4 regions of the Paenibacillus amylolyticus genome follow, and region 4 is predicted to be linked to each of the others. Evidence: riboswitches for the same ligand, from Rfam matches in the RefSeq annotation. Region 4 holds a riboswitch; each other region holds the start of a gene.
What was found. Region 4 has a riboswitch for cyclic di-AMP ahead of V6668_RS00530 (C40 family peptidase). Riboswitches for the same ligand answer to the same signal wherever they lie in the genome.
Positions count from the first base shown of each region.

Region 1: another riboswitch for cyclic di-AMP. It lies ahead of V6668_RS07255 (hypothetical protein); the one in region 4 lies ahead of V6668_RS00530 (C40 family peptidase).
Region 2: another riboswitch for cyclic di-AMP. It lies ahead of V6668_RS17520 (3D domain-containing protein); the one in region 4 lies ahead of V6668_RS00530 (C40 family peptidase).
Region 3: another riboswitch for cyclic di-AMP. It lies ahead of V6668_RS10600 (C40 family peptidase); the one in region 4 lies ahead of V6668_RS00530 (C40 family peptidase).

Region 1 covers NZ_CP145892.1:1,633,286-1,636,412, forward strand. Annotated here, with positions in the region: tRNA gene V6668_RS07245 (tRNA-Leu) at 267-349, shown strand; gene V6668_RS07250 (glutathione peroxidase) at 496-975, opposite strand; cyclic di-AMP (ydaO/yuaA leader) riboswitch at 1,347-1,522, shown strand; gene V6668_RS07255 (hypothetical protein) at 1,638-2,036, shown strand; gene V6668_RS07260 (HAD family hydrolase) at 2,164-2,847, shown strand; gene V6668_RS07265 (Nramp family divalent metal transporter) at 2,989-3,127, opposite strand, start outside.
Region 2 covers NZ_CP145892.1:3,946,890-3,950,016, reverse strand. Annotated here, with positions in the region: gene V6668_RS17530 (ABC transporter permease subunit) at 1-861, shown strand, start outside; gene V6668_RS17525 (amino acid ABC transporter ATP-binding protein) at 848-1,570, shown strand; cyclic di-AMP (ydaO/yuaA leader) riboswitch at 1,789-1,983, shown strand; gene V6668_RS17520 (3D domain-containing protein) at 1,986-2,660, shown strand; gene V6668_RS17515 (polysaccharide deacetylase family protein) at 2,768-3,127, opposite strand, start outside.
Region 3 covers NZ_CP145892.1:2,330,041-2,333,167, forward strand. Annotated here, with positions in the region: gene V6668_RS10585 (hypothetical protein) at 1-41, shown strand, start outside; gene V6668_RS10590 (hypothetical protein) at 161-379, shown strand; gene V6668_RS10595 (carboxymuconolactone decarboxylase family protein) at 521-850, shown strand; gene V6668_RS10600 (C40 family peptidase) at 924-1,388, opposite strand; cyclic di-AMP (ydaO/yuaA leader) riboswitch at 1,394-1,525, opposite strand; gene pelA (pectate lyase) at 1,944-2,906, shown strand; tRNA gene V6668_RS10610 (tRNA-Leu) at 3,083-3,127, shown strand, end outside.
Region 4 covers NZ_CP145892.1:107,997-111,123, reverse strand. Annotated here, with positions in the region: gene V6668_RS00535 (hypothetical protein) at 1-838, shown strand, start outside; cyclic di-AMP (ydaO/yuaA leader) riboswitch at 1,084-1,221, shown strand; gene V6668_RS00530 (C40 family peptidase) at 1,225-1,695, shown strand; gene V6668_RS00525 (GNAT family N-acetyltransferase) at 2,051-2,545, shown strand; gene V6668_RS00520 (c-type cytochrome) at 2,696-3,052, shown strand; gene rbsK (ribokinase) at 3,127-3,127, opposite strand, start outside.

The DNA of each region.
Region 1 (3,127 bases), 1.5 Mb from region 4:
ATTTTATATAACTTATTGTGTTATTTATTTTGCGAAGTGCAGGGAGGACTATATATAAGGAAGGACTATATATAAATGAACCAACAAGATCGGCTCTTACCTAAAGAGAGGGGATCAAATCTAATCATATGCAGTTCATGGGTAATGATGACGAGATTATGCGATTTTTGATGAAAATGCCTAGCTGAAAAAGAAGTATTAAAAAATACTTTACTTTTAGTTCTGAACCCGGTATAATCAATTCTGTTGCCGATTATTTACGACATGCGGTCGTGGTGGAATGGCAGACACGCTATCTTGAGGGGGTAGTGGGCGTATGCCCGTGGAGGTTCGAGTCCTCTCGACCGCATCATATGAACGATTAAAAAGCAGCTTTCCATTAATGGGAAGCTGCTTTTTTTGTCTTTTTCGAACAGTATGACATCTGGGTTGAAAAAAGGCCATCCATTACCGGAGGAATGTTGCTCTACCTACCGGCTACGGGTGGCCTGTGTATTATTTTTGCAGCAAATTCTTGATATCTTCTTCAATCTTGTCCGGTGTTGTTTTGGGAGCATAACGTTTAATGACCTGTCCGTTCTGATTCACCAGGAATTTGGTGAAATTCCATTTGATTGCTTTGGAGCCGAGCAGGCCAGGAGCTTCTGTGCTAAGGTGTTGGAAAAGAGGGTGAGCGCTTGAACCGTTCACATCAATTTTCTCAAACATGGGGAAGCTCACGCCATAATTCATCTGACAGAACTCGGCAATATCGTCGGAAGATCCTTTTTCCTGTGCAAACTGGTTGCTTGGGAAACCAAGAACTTCAAATGGAGCATCTTGAAATTTGTCTTGCAATTCTTGCAGACCTTTGAATTGAGGGGTAAGGCCGCATGAGCTTGCCGTATTCACAATCAGGAGCACTTTGTCACGGTAGTCGGACATTTCAACTTCTTGACCGCGAAGGGTATTCACTTTGTAATCGTAGACTGTCATCTAAATCGCCTCCATTTATTTACTCTTATATCTTCTATTATATTGGTTGCAATTAAATATTGCAAAACTAATATGGTGTTAAAAGAATCAAAACAGGCAAGTTGTGCAGAATACGTGAATGAATTGCGAAGTGATTTACGCCAGAGTGAGAATTAGATAGCCTTGAAGAGATAGATAGAGTATAACTTTGTTGTAAGCGTTATTATGGATAGGAATTGGCAAAAATCTGCCGATTTGGTGATCTGGGCGGACTTTACACCGACATGGCACGGGTGTATGATTCATAACGTAATTTCAATTTAAACTAAATTGTACTTGAAAAACGAAACAAACGATAATATCGCTCGATCTTACCTTAAGATATACGAACGATGTTTTAATCGCTGAGTTTCCATTCATTAATGAATGGGAAACGGGGGAACCAACGGAATGCGCTGTCCAGGACAGTGGGCATTCATGGGGTGAATTTTCCGGTGACAGCCGGAAATAGGGCGACTCTCGCGCCCGAATCCGTCAGCTAACCTCGTAAGCGTTAAAGGGAGAGGCAACAAGCCGTACGCTGGTTCATGGTGTTTTCGCCATGGGTTATTTAAGAAGCGTTCGGGAGGCCTTGGTCCCCCACGCTTCTTTTTTGTTGTCTTTTCACGCCAAGGGAGGAACGAATGATGGATACTGAGATGATCTTAGTGACTGCTCCAAATGAAGCAGGACGTAAATTTATCAAATTGCTGATGTACAAAAAAATGCCGTTTGCCGTTCTAACCAACAGTGCAGGGGAAGAGCGAAGACTCCGTAGAATCGGAGTAGAACATGTCATTCGCATGAATACGGCTGCAGCTCAAAAATGGTTTTTGCCGCAGGGCAGCGTAGGCAACGTGTTTATTTTCGAGAACAGCCTGAATCTGACCTGTCGTTATTTACAGATCTGCCGTTCATGGACATCGAAATCCCTGTGCGTCATTACGGAGCAGAGTCATCCTAAGGGCATCTATCGGGGCATGGGCGCAGACCGGATTGTATATTCGCTCAATGGGGAAGTTGGCTTTCTCCTCAATGGTTAATGCCATAGCTTGTGATTGCTCAGGTGTAAGGTGCCTGTTATAATTGAATGTATCGATAAACGGAAGTTTGAGGAGACTCATGCAGGATGGTGAGTCTTCTTTTTTATGCTTACAAGGAGGAATTGGCGTGCCGGATGTAGGTGGATTGAAATGGTTGTTTTTTGATGTTGGAGATACGCTGGTGGATGAATGGGAGCCGGTTGATGATATTATCGGACAGTTTGTCCGTGAAGCTTGTGCTTTGGGGTATCCGGTGACAATTGAGGCGGTACGCGAACTGTTCGCGAGTTGTTACCGAAAATATGAGCAATGGCCTATGAGAGTGGCGATTCGCACATTCGTTGAAGACGAGGGGCATCAGAAACAGATTCAGGACAAGCTGAAGTTTCAAAAAGATCTTGAACGTCCTTTTCCTTCAGCGGATTCCGTTCTTCAGCAGTTGTCACGGCATTATCGCATTGGCATTATTGCCAATCAGAGTCCTGGAACGGAAGAGAGACTGGAAAGCTATGGCTTGCGGAAGTATGTTGATGTTCTGGCATGTTCGGCTGAAGAAGGAGTGTCTAAGCCAGACCCTGAGTTATACGCTGTGGCCTTGAAGCAGGCCGGTTGTGAACCGGAGGAAGCCGTCATGATCGGCGATCGGATCGATAACGACATTATACCTGCTCGGAAGCTGGGCATGCGTACGATTCGAATTATGCAGGGTTACGGAAGATTCCAGCCAGAACTATCGGATGACAAACGTGCGGATTGGACCGTTGATTCATTGGATCAACTCTTGCCGTTATTGATACCAAATCAGGATTAGATGCAGATGGTTGTTTATTGGAGTTTGAGTTTTACTATAAAAGGAAACATGTTGCTGTATTGCAACAATAAAGGCTGATCAACTGGGTATAAAATACCGGAGTTGATCAGCCTTTTTAGTATTTAGCCAATTAAAATGAGATTAGAATAACCGAATCGTCTGAATGATCAGATATACATTCAGCACAACGATAATCGCGGCAATGACCCATGAGATGATTTTGAGCCACAATTTGTTGGCGAATGCACCCATGCTTTTTTTATCACTCGTGAACATCACC
Region 2 (3,127 bases), 3.1 Mb from region 4:
TATCTGGACGATATCATTGGACTTGCTGCTGCTGTTCCGGACGAAGAGCAAGCAGAAGCGGCAATTGGGATTCGTAAAGGTAATACCGAGCTGCTAGCTGCAGTAAATGGAACACTGGAGCGACTGAAAAGTGAAGATAAAATCAATCAGATGGTGACGGACGCCAGCCTCTTGATGGCGGATAAAGCGAACAAATCACAAAATATTTTCCAAGTATTCTGGGAGTACAAAAGTTTCTATGCTACAGGTGTAGGATACACACTTCTGTTGTCTGCACTTGGGGTTATCTTCGGGGTAATTATTGGATTGATCATCTGTTTGTTCCGTTTGCATGACGCTGCAATCTTGCGCTGGATCGGTACGGCTTACGTTGAAGTGATCCGTGGCACACCGATGCTGGTACAATTGATGATTATTTACTATGGTTTTTCCCTGAGCTTTGGCATTAACTTCACTGCCCTTCAGGCAGGTATTATCACGCTTTCCATTAATAGTGGTGCGTATCTGGCGGAGATTTTCCGTGCAGGTATCCAAGGTGTGGATCGTGGTCAGTTGGAGGCAGCGCGTTCATTAGGTATGGGAAGAGGCGCCGCGATGCGTTATATCATATTGCCACAAGCCTTCAAAGCTGTATTACCAGCGATCGGTAATGAATTCATAACTATCATTAAAGAATCCTCTATTATCTCAGTTATCGGTATGGTGGATATTATGTATCAGGCAAGTGTAGTCAAGAACATTACGTACCAAGGCTTGAGTCCATTTTTGATTGCAGCAGCCATCTACTTTGTAATGACGTTCATTTTGTCCAAGCTGCTGGGACGACTGGAAAGGAAGTTGAGTGCAAGTGATAGACGTTAGACAATTACACAAATCTTATGGAAATAACGATGTGCTTAAGGGCATAAACGTGACGATTGGCAAAGGTGAGGTTGTCGTGGTCATCGGTCCTTCCGGTTCAGGTAAAAGTACTTTCTTGCGTTGTTTGAATCTGCTGGAACAGCCTACCTCAGGAGAGATTGATTTTGAAGGCGTGTCAATCACGGACCCCAAGCATAACATTAACGCAACTCGTGAGAAAATGGGCATGGTGTTCCAGCACTTCAACCTGTTCCCACACAAAACGGTAGAGCAAAACATTACGATTGCTCCAATTAGAGTGAAGAAACAATCCACTCAGGAAGCGGAGAAAATCGCCGCTGATCTGCTTAACACCGTGGGCTTGTACGATAAAAAAGATACATTCCCGAATCAGCTGTCTGGTGGACAGAAGCAGCGGATCGCCATTGCTAGAGCATTGGCCATGCAGCCGCATGTGATGCTGTTTGACGAGCCTACGTCGGCACTGGACCCTGAGATGGTCGGCGAAGTGCTGGATGTCATGAAACGTCTTGCAGAAGGCGGGATGACGATGGTCATCGTAACACATGAGATGGGTTTTGCACGTGAAGTGGGAGACCGAATCCTGTTCATGGATGGCGGGGTTATTGTGGAAGAGGGAACACCTGATGAGGTGTTTGGAGCACCCAAAAATTCACGTACACGTGATTTTCTTGCGAAAGTACTCTAAACGATGTGATCAAATAGCGTTACTGACTTCGAGTCGGTAACGCTATTTTTTATGGATAATAATGACGTATGGATTCGGAAAAGTAACTATTCTGTTACCAAATGTAAAGGAATCGGGTCAACCAAATTTTCTGAATTAACCAGTATTCTTACAAATGCTTACATGCTAAAAACCATTTGGTAAGAATTACTACAAGTTCAGGTTACAAAATTGTGATATATTGAACTCTGCCGAAACTTCCGGACAGGGAGTGCGGGGGATGTAACGATGCAGATTGTGCAGGGGGAAGATCTACGGCACACTGCTTGGGGTGAATTGGGTACATAACGTTTCAAATGTAACGAATAACCTATAGGGTGGGCTCCTCATCCGAATCCGACAACTAACTTCGCAGGCACAATGAGGGAGGAAGACCATGATTAACAAGAAACGTATAGCCAAAACAGCAGTAGCATTAATGACAACAGCAATGCTCATTCAAGCCGTTCCGGCTCACGCCGATTCAGTTCATGTGGCCAAAGAAGGGGATACCTTCTACACCTTATCAAAACAATATGGAGTAGCACTCAACACGTTGGTTAAAGCAAACAACGACATTTCGGCTTACAACATTTATGGTGGTTTGAAAATTACGATTCCCGGTAAGGCAAACAATGTTGCAGCCGCTGCGGCAACGGAGAGCAAGACCCCAGCCAAAACGGTTACCACAGCAAGTTTGGACGTTAACGCAGATAACAAAGTGGTTCAAGCCTGGGGTAAGACATTCGATTACAGCAAAGCTGTGAACGTAAAAGCAACGGCATACTCTGCAGATCCGTCTGAAAATGGAGGCTGGGGTGCAGTCGATTATTTCGGGAATGACCTTGAACTGGGTACGATTGCAGTTGATCCAAGTGTGATTCCACTTGGAACTAAAGTACTGGTAACTGGTCACAGCCATCCAGGATTGCCAAAACAAGCTTTTGTAGCCACAGCACGTGATGTGGGCAGTGCAATCAAGGGTCACCGGATTGATATCTTTATCCCGGGTAGCAAACAGTCTGTAAGCTCATTTGGTTTTCAGGATATCGAGCTGTACATTCTGAAGTAGAGAGAAAATAACATTTAAAATGAATTCAAACAGGGTGTCTGCCAGTCGCTAATTCGCGATTGAACAGCACCCTTTTAATATTCTCATTATTTGTTATCACGGTCATCCTAATCTTTGGCCTTTGGCAATCCCAGCATTTCGTCCAAAGTGACCAGTTCATATCCCCGTTTACGTAGTTCCTCAATAATTTCAGGCAGAGCCTCAATCGTACCGTTCAGATTTGATCCTACACCGCCTCCAGCATGTTGCAGAACGATGGAGCCAGGTTTCACGGCAGACAGGATGTTATCTTTCACTTGTTCCTTTGAAAGGCCTTTCCAGTCCAGGGAGTCTACGTTCCAGTTCACAATGCTATAGTGTTGTTTGGCAGCCCATCTCAGCTGTTCTTCATTAATGTCTCCATAAGGTGGCCGAATCATCTTGGGCGTATATCCCGCCAAACGTTGAATAATATCTCCGGTATGTAG
Region 3 (3,127 bases), 2.2 Mb from region 4:
GGTTCGAGAAGAACGACAGCAAAGAGCACGCGCAGCGGTAACTTTCAGTCGGGACATAATTTCGAATGACATGACAGTCCAATACAGTCACGTGAGACCTAAATGACTTTTCATTTAGGTCTCTTTTTGTAAATAAATTTGAAATATAGGAGCCATGAAGATGATTAGTGATACAGAATTGGACGCCCTGCGTCTGTCAGGTGAGAAAGTTAGAGTCGTACGGGACGAGCTGGAATCGAACGACGTGAAGGGCATTGTGGTTGCCTGGGATGGCGAGCAGGTACTTATCCGTCGTCAGAATCGACGTGTCGTTAAGCTGGACCGAGGTTACAGCTATCAGCTGTTCAGCGAGCCGCGCCAGAGTCCACTTAGTGAGTAACAGCTTATAATTATGGCAGAGCCATGAGCGTTAAATGTTTGGAATTACCATGATTTCTTGGCATAATTGGCTCACTCGGGAGAGAAGATAGGTACAGTGAGGAAGATCTGTAACTATAGCCGAGAGGGTGTGCTACAAGCCATGACATTGATGAATGATAAAGTTCATGCCTACAAGGATCAGATTGGAGCATTAAGCGATGTGCTGCCAGGTGTGGTGAAGTCGTATCATGAGTTTACCGGAGAATGCTTCCAACCTGGCGTGATTGATGCGAAGACAAAACAGCTAATTGCACTTGGCATTGGATTATTCGCCAACAATGAGGTATGTACTTTCTACCATGTAGAAGAAGCCCGTGCCAAGGGAGCAACAGATCAGGAGATTATGGAGACCGTAGCCGTGGCTGGAGCTGTTGGTGGAGGACATGCCCTGTCTCAGGGTGCGATGCGAGTGCAGAAGGCGCTGCATTAGTAAGCAATGCAACATACATTTTTAAGTGCAAAAAAGGCATCCGGTTAATAACCGATGCCTTTTTGTATGTGAATCACATTTTACCTAACATTTTATCATACATAAACTGTCCAGTTACCCGACGTGCTGTTACATAACGATCATTGAAGTATGGATTCGATAACTTCGTGATGCTTACACCTTTACTGCTGGAGGCATGAGCGAATTGTCCGCCGCCGATATATACACCTGTATGTGAAATGCCTTTGCCTGTTGTATTAAAGAACACCAGATCACCTGTCCGAACATTGCTCTTGGATACGGGAGTACCTGCTTTGGCTTGCTGCTGCGAAGTACGTGGTAATTCAATGCTGTATTTGTTGAAAAGATATCTCATAAAACCAGAACAGTCGAAGCCGGCTACAGTTGTGCCACCCCATTTGTAAGGAATACCTGTCATGTTGTTCACTACGGAGTTGATACTGCTTGCCTCTGTGCTTGTTGCCCCGGATGTAAATAATACAGCTGCTCCAAAAATGGAGATAATCAGTTTTTTCAAAATCAATGTTCTCCCTTCGATGCCTACGGAGTTAGCTAAGGGTTCGGTAGAAGGTTCCCTATATTTCCTATGTATAAGAATAATTCACCCAAATTGGTTCCCCCGTTTTCAAACATGAAACTCGGCAATGAATAATTAAGTTTTTGTAACTATTTGAAACTATATTGCATAAATGCGTAATTGTCAAACCCATTTAAAACCCTTCGTAATACCTCAATGTTAGCGGAATTAAGGTTTTTATATGAAAGAAGGGATCAAGTTTGGGTATCATTCATGACAAAAACGTCATTATTGGTTCGTTTAAGACGAATTTGGATAAATAAATAGGTTTGTCATGAGTTAAAAGGACTATCCCGTTATGTAGAATTAGAGAGATTATATTCATTAAGTTGCATATATTGACAAAAATCGATTTTTTGCATATTATCTGATTATCCAATCCACATATTGGATGAAAATTGATTTTATTATGCGATAAATACAAATAAAGGAGGTTTGGGGCGTATATCATACGTAAAGTAGAAGTGGAAGATTTATAAAAACGAACATAGGAGAGTGTTACATTTGAAAGCGAAGAAAATAATTACTTTTGTCCTGGCATGTACGATGGTGTTCTCAGTAGTTGGAATGGCAGTTCTCCCTGTAGGGACGGTATCTGCTGCAGATGCGTCGGGTACTACAGCGAGTATTTCTGATATTTTTAAGAACCAGCTGCCGGATGGAGGTTGGAGAAAAGATTATAAACAGACAAGTGGAGAGTGGGCAAAGTCCACGATAGACAACAAGGCTACATACTCAGAAATTAGAAGATTGGCGAAGGAATTTAAAAAGACAAATGATCCGCGTTACTCCACAGCTGCAATCAAAGGAATTAACTTTTTGATCAACATGCAGTATTCAAACGGCGGATGGCCACAAGTTTACCAAAGCTCCGGATACCACAAGCACATCACTTACAATGATGATGCCATGATTAATGTAATGATCATGCTGGATGAAGTAGCAGCACGCAAAGGTGATTTCTCATTTATCGACAGTACACTTGCTAACCGCAGTAAAAATTCAGTTGCCAAAGGTGTGGAGGCGATTCTGAATACACAGGTCGTTTCAGGTGGTAAGCTGACAGCATGGGGACAACAACATGATTCCAGCTCTCTTAAACCAGCGAGCGCAAGAATCTACGAAGTGCCATCGCTGACAGCTGGAGAGAGTGTAACGATTGTTAAATTTCTGAAAACCAGACCTGCTAACGCTAAAATTACCGCATCCATTAAAGGAGCGGAGGCTTGGTTTAACAAAGTGAAAATTACGGGTTACAAGTATGAAAGAGCTAATGGAGATAGTAAAATTATCGCTGATTCCAAAGCTGCACCAATTTGGGCACGCTTCTATGAGATCGGAACGGATAAACCAATCTTTATTGGTCGTGACGGGGTAGTTAAATACAAATTAAGTGATATTGATAAAGAAAGAAGAGGCGGTTATGCATGGTATGGCAACTGGCCTTCCAAGCTGTAATTTGTAGTATGCTTCCGTATTAATGAACCAAACTATTAGCAGCAGTTAAAGGTAAAGCCCGAATCGACATGGACGTCTGATTCGGGCTTTATTGTTATTATTTTCAGTGTTGACATGATAGATTACGCATGATATATTATTTCTTGTCGCCGATATGGATGACGGAGATACAATATGCGGTCGTGGCGGAATTGGCAGACGCGCACGGTTCAGGTCCGTGT
Region 4 (3,127 bases):
ACGTGAAGGCTGGTTTCTCGTCCGTCAGCATATGTTCATTGCCGCACTCTTATTTCTCTATCAACTCATTTGGGGATATTTCTTCTATCGAATGGTACAATCGGCCGTCATCCCACTGCTCCTTCGCTATCCAGATGCTGATGCCGGTGAGCTGAGTACACTTTTGTTCAAAATGGAAAGTCAACTTAACCTGTCTACCCATCCGGAGGTTCATCGTTATCTATGGATTCTCGGGGGCATGCTGCTGGTTCGCATGTTGATCAGCCCCCTCATTCAGGCAGGACTGCTCTACTCACTTCAGCACTTTAATTCTACAGAAGAGCGCATTCCCTTTGTCCGCGGAATCAAAAATCTGTGGAAACCGATGCTGCTGCTCCACACCATACGTACATTATTGATACTTCTGCCCGCCTACTGGCTCATACCGAAGCTCTACTCGATTCTCATGGACGGATTTCATTCCCTTCAATTACTTTTACCTGGCATACCTTATGTTGCTGCCTGGATTGTATATGGTTGGATCATCCACCATGTCATACTCTATATGCAGTTCGGTGTTTCGGCACCAGAAGGAGAAGGCGGGGCTCACGGTACCCTCAAAGCACTCTGGATTGCACTGCGTCATCTCATCGCTGTAATCGGCATTGCATTACTGCTGGGCGGAGTACACCTGCTCGTCTTTGGGGCATTCACTACAGCCTCATGGTTATTAACTGGACTGACCGGACTTATACTACAACAGACGTATCCACTTGCCAGATGTCTATTGAGTCTGTGGAAAATATGCAGCCATTTCCGATTATGGCAGTCCAAAATATCCAAAGGCGAGAGCAGATAGTTTAAAAATTGTTACCATCACATGTTAAACTCATGGCCTAATATGTACTTATAAATAGGCAAACCTCAACCTTTCCCCGTCAAAGGTCGAGGTTTTTTTTGCTAAATTTGTTGCTAAACGTTGCCAAAGCCGTACTCCTCTGTTACAATAATCGCAGTGAGTTTTTAGTAACAACTTTGTAATCTTTACATTCATATTTGTAACTACTTAAAATTAAATCGTCATTTCTTGATTTCGCAGGTGCATAACTAGCATAGCCAAATTCCTGGCACCTGGGAAGCGGGGGAACCAGTTATGGGTGAATTGATCTTGCTACAGAGGGATCATAGGGGACCTTCAACCGAATCCTTAAGCTAACCTCGCAGGCATTGGAAGGGGAATATCTCTTGTTCAAGAAGAAATTAACCGCAGCTGTACTTAGCATCACATTCGCTTTATCGCTTGGTGCAGGTAGCGCATTCGCAGATTCAAAGATGGACACAGTAATTGATTCAGCAATGGGAACTACATACAAAAGTGGGGGAACAACGCTTAACGGCTTTGATTGCTCCGGATTTACCCGGTATGTATTCGACAAGTTGGGTATTGATTTGGCACGCCAATCCAGTTCCCAATTCGACATGGGCGATTCCGTATCCCGCATGGAGATGAGAGCTGGCGATCTGGTGTTCTTTAATACAACAGGTAAAGGCGTGTCCCATGTAGGAATCTTTGTAGGGGATGGAAAGTTCGCACACTCCTCTTCTTCCAAAGGCGTTACGATCAGTGCATTGAGTGAAAACTATTGGGCCAATCGTTATGTTGGCGCAAAACGGATTATGAGCACGGACGCATATGAATCACTGGCCCTTGACTAGGGACAAGCTGAGCAACATGATGCTGTAACCATTAACCATATTGGAACGAAGCAAGAAGCATAACAGAACCGCCCGGTACATTCTCCGCAGGAATGTATCCGGCGGTTTTTTTGTGCTTCAATCCTTATTCATGTTGCAAGTTATACTCGGGGCATATCCTGCGACATCAACAGGTTCATTTTGCGTTCGTTCGTCCGTGCCCTTATGATGTTTTTACCCATCCCGTTATAATATAAACGAAATTACCGGAACTTTTGTTTCATTTTTTTTCTTGGGAAGGAAGACTTGCTAAATGAACATCTCTTTTGTAGAGTGGACAAAGAGTTCTGTTTCAAGGAAAGGAGCATGCAGGTGTATGAAGGAAACCCCTGTGACGTTTCACGTTGTACCCATGCGAGAAGAACATGCGGAGCTTATCTGCAGTTGGCAGTATGATCCGCCTTACAATATCTACAGCTGGCTCCCCTGGGAGCAGATGAAAGCTCTGGAAGTGGAATTCGGAGATGCACAGCTGCGGCAGGAGCAATATGCGATCGTCCTGGATCAGAACGATCGTATATGTGGGTTTGCTCAATACTTCCCACTTCAAGGGGTAACCCGGATTGGCCTTGGCATGCATCCAGAGCTGTGTGGTCAGGGTCAAGGGACAGCTTTTGTCACTGCCATTGTACAAGAAGCTATTCGCCGAAATCCCACGAATGAGATTGATCTGGAAGTACTCACTTGGAATGCTCGTGCCATTCAAGTCTATCTGAAGAGTGGATTTGTCACCCAGGATACATACGAACGACAGACCCCCAGCGGCTTGAAGCCCTTTCACTGTATGGTTTATGAAGGGCCTCGCGGTTAGAATCCATTGCAAAACAACCAAATTTGCCCCTTGTTATGTGATTAGTTCAAAAAATTCCCACAAAATGCTATGATGTCAGTACAGGTTCCGTTATAATGATATGGATAGTTTCAGGTTAGATGATCTTTCATTCTGGAGGGGACATAAGGGATGCACAAATGGATCATGAGCGGAGTATTTTTTGCAGCATGCGCTTTAGCTATTGTTTTAATGTTTACGCTTCCAGGGAAAGAAGAAGTAGCTGAAGAAGCCAAGCCAACCATGCCGGAAGTAACATTGGATGCCGGACAAGCTGAAGCACTGGTCAAAGCCAATTGTATCTCCTGTCACGGGGATCAGCTTCAAGGTGGCGTAGGACCTGCTCTGGCCAACATCGGCAGCCAGGATGATCTGGAGAAGATCTATTCTACGATTGTCAAAGGTAAAGGTGGTATGCCTTCCTTCAAGGGCAAACTGCAGGACGAAGAGATTGCAAATATCGCCATGTGGCTGTCAGAGAAGAAATAATCTCTGCACACGCATAACAAAGAGGCGCTTAATCCCCTTTTCGGAGAATAAGAGCCTCTTTGTTATATCAATTAT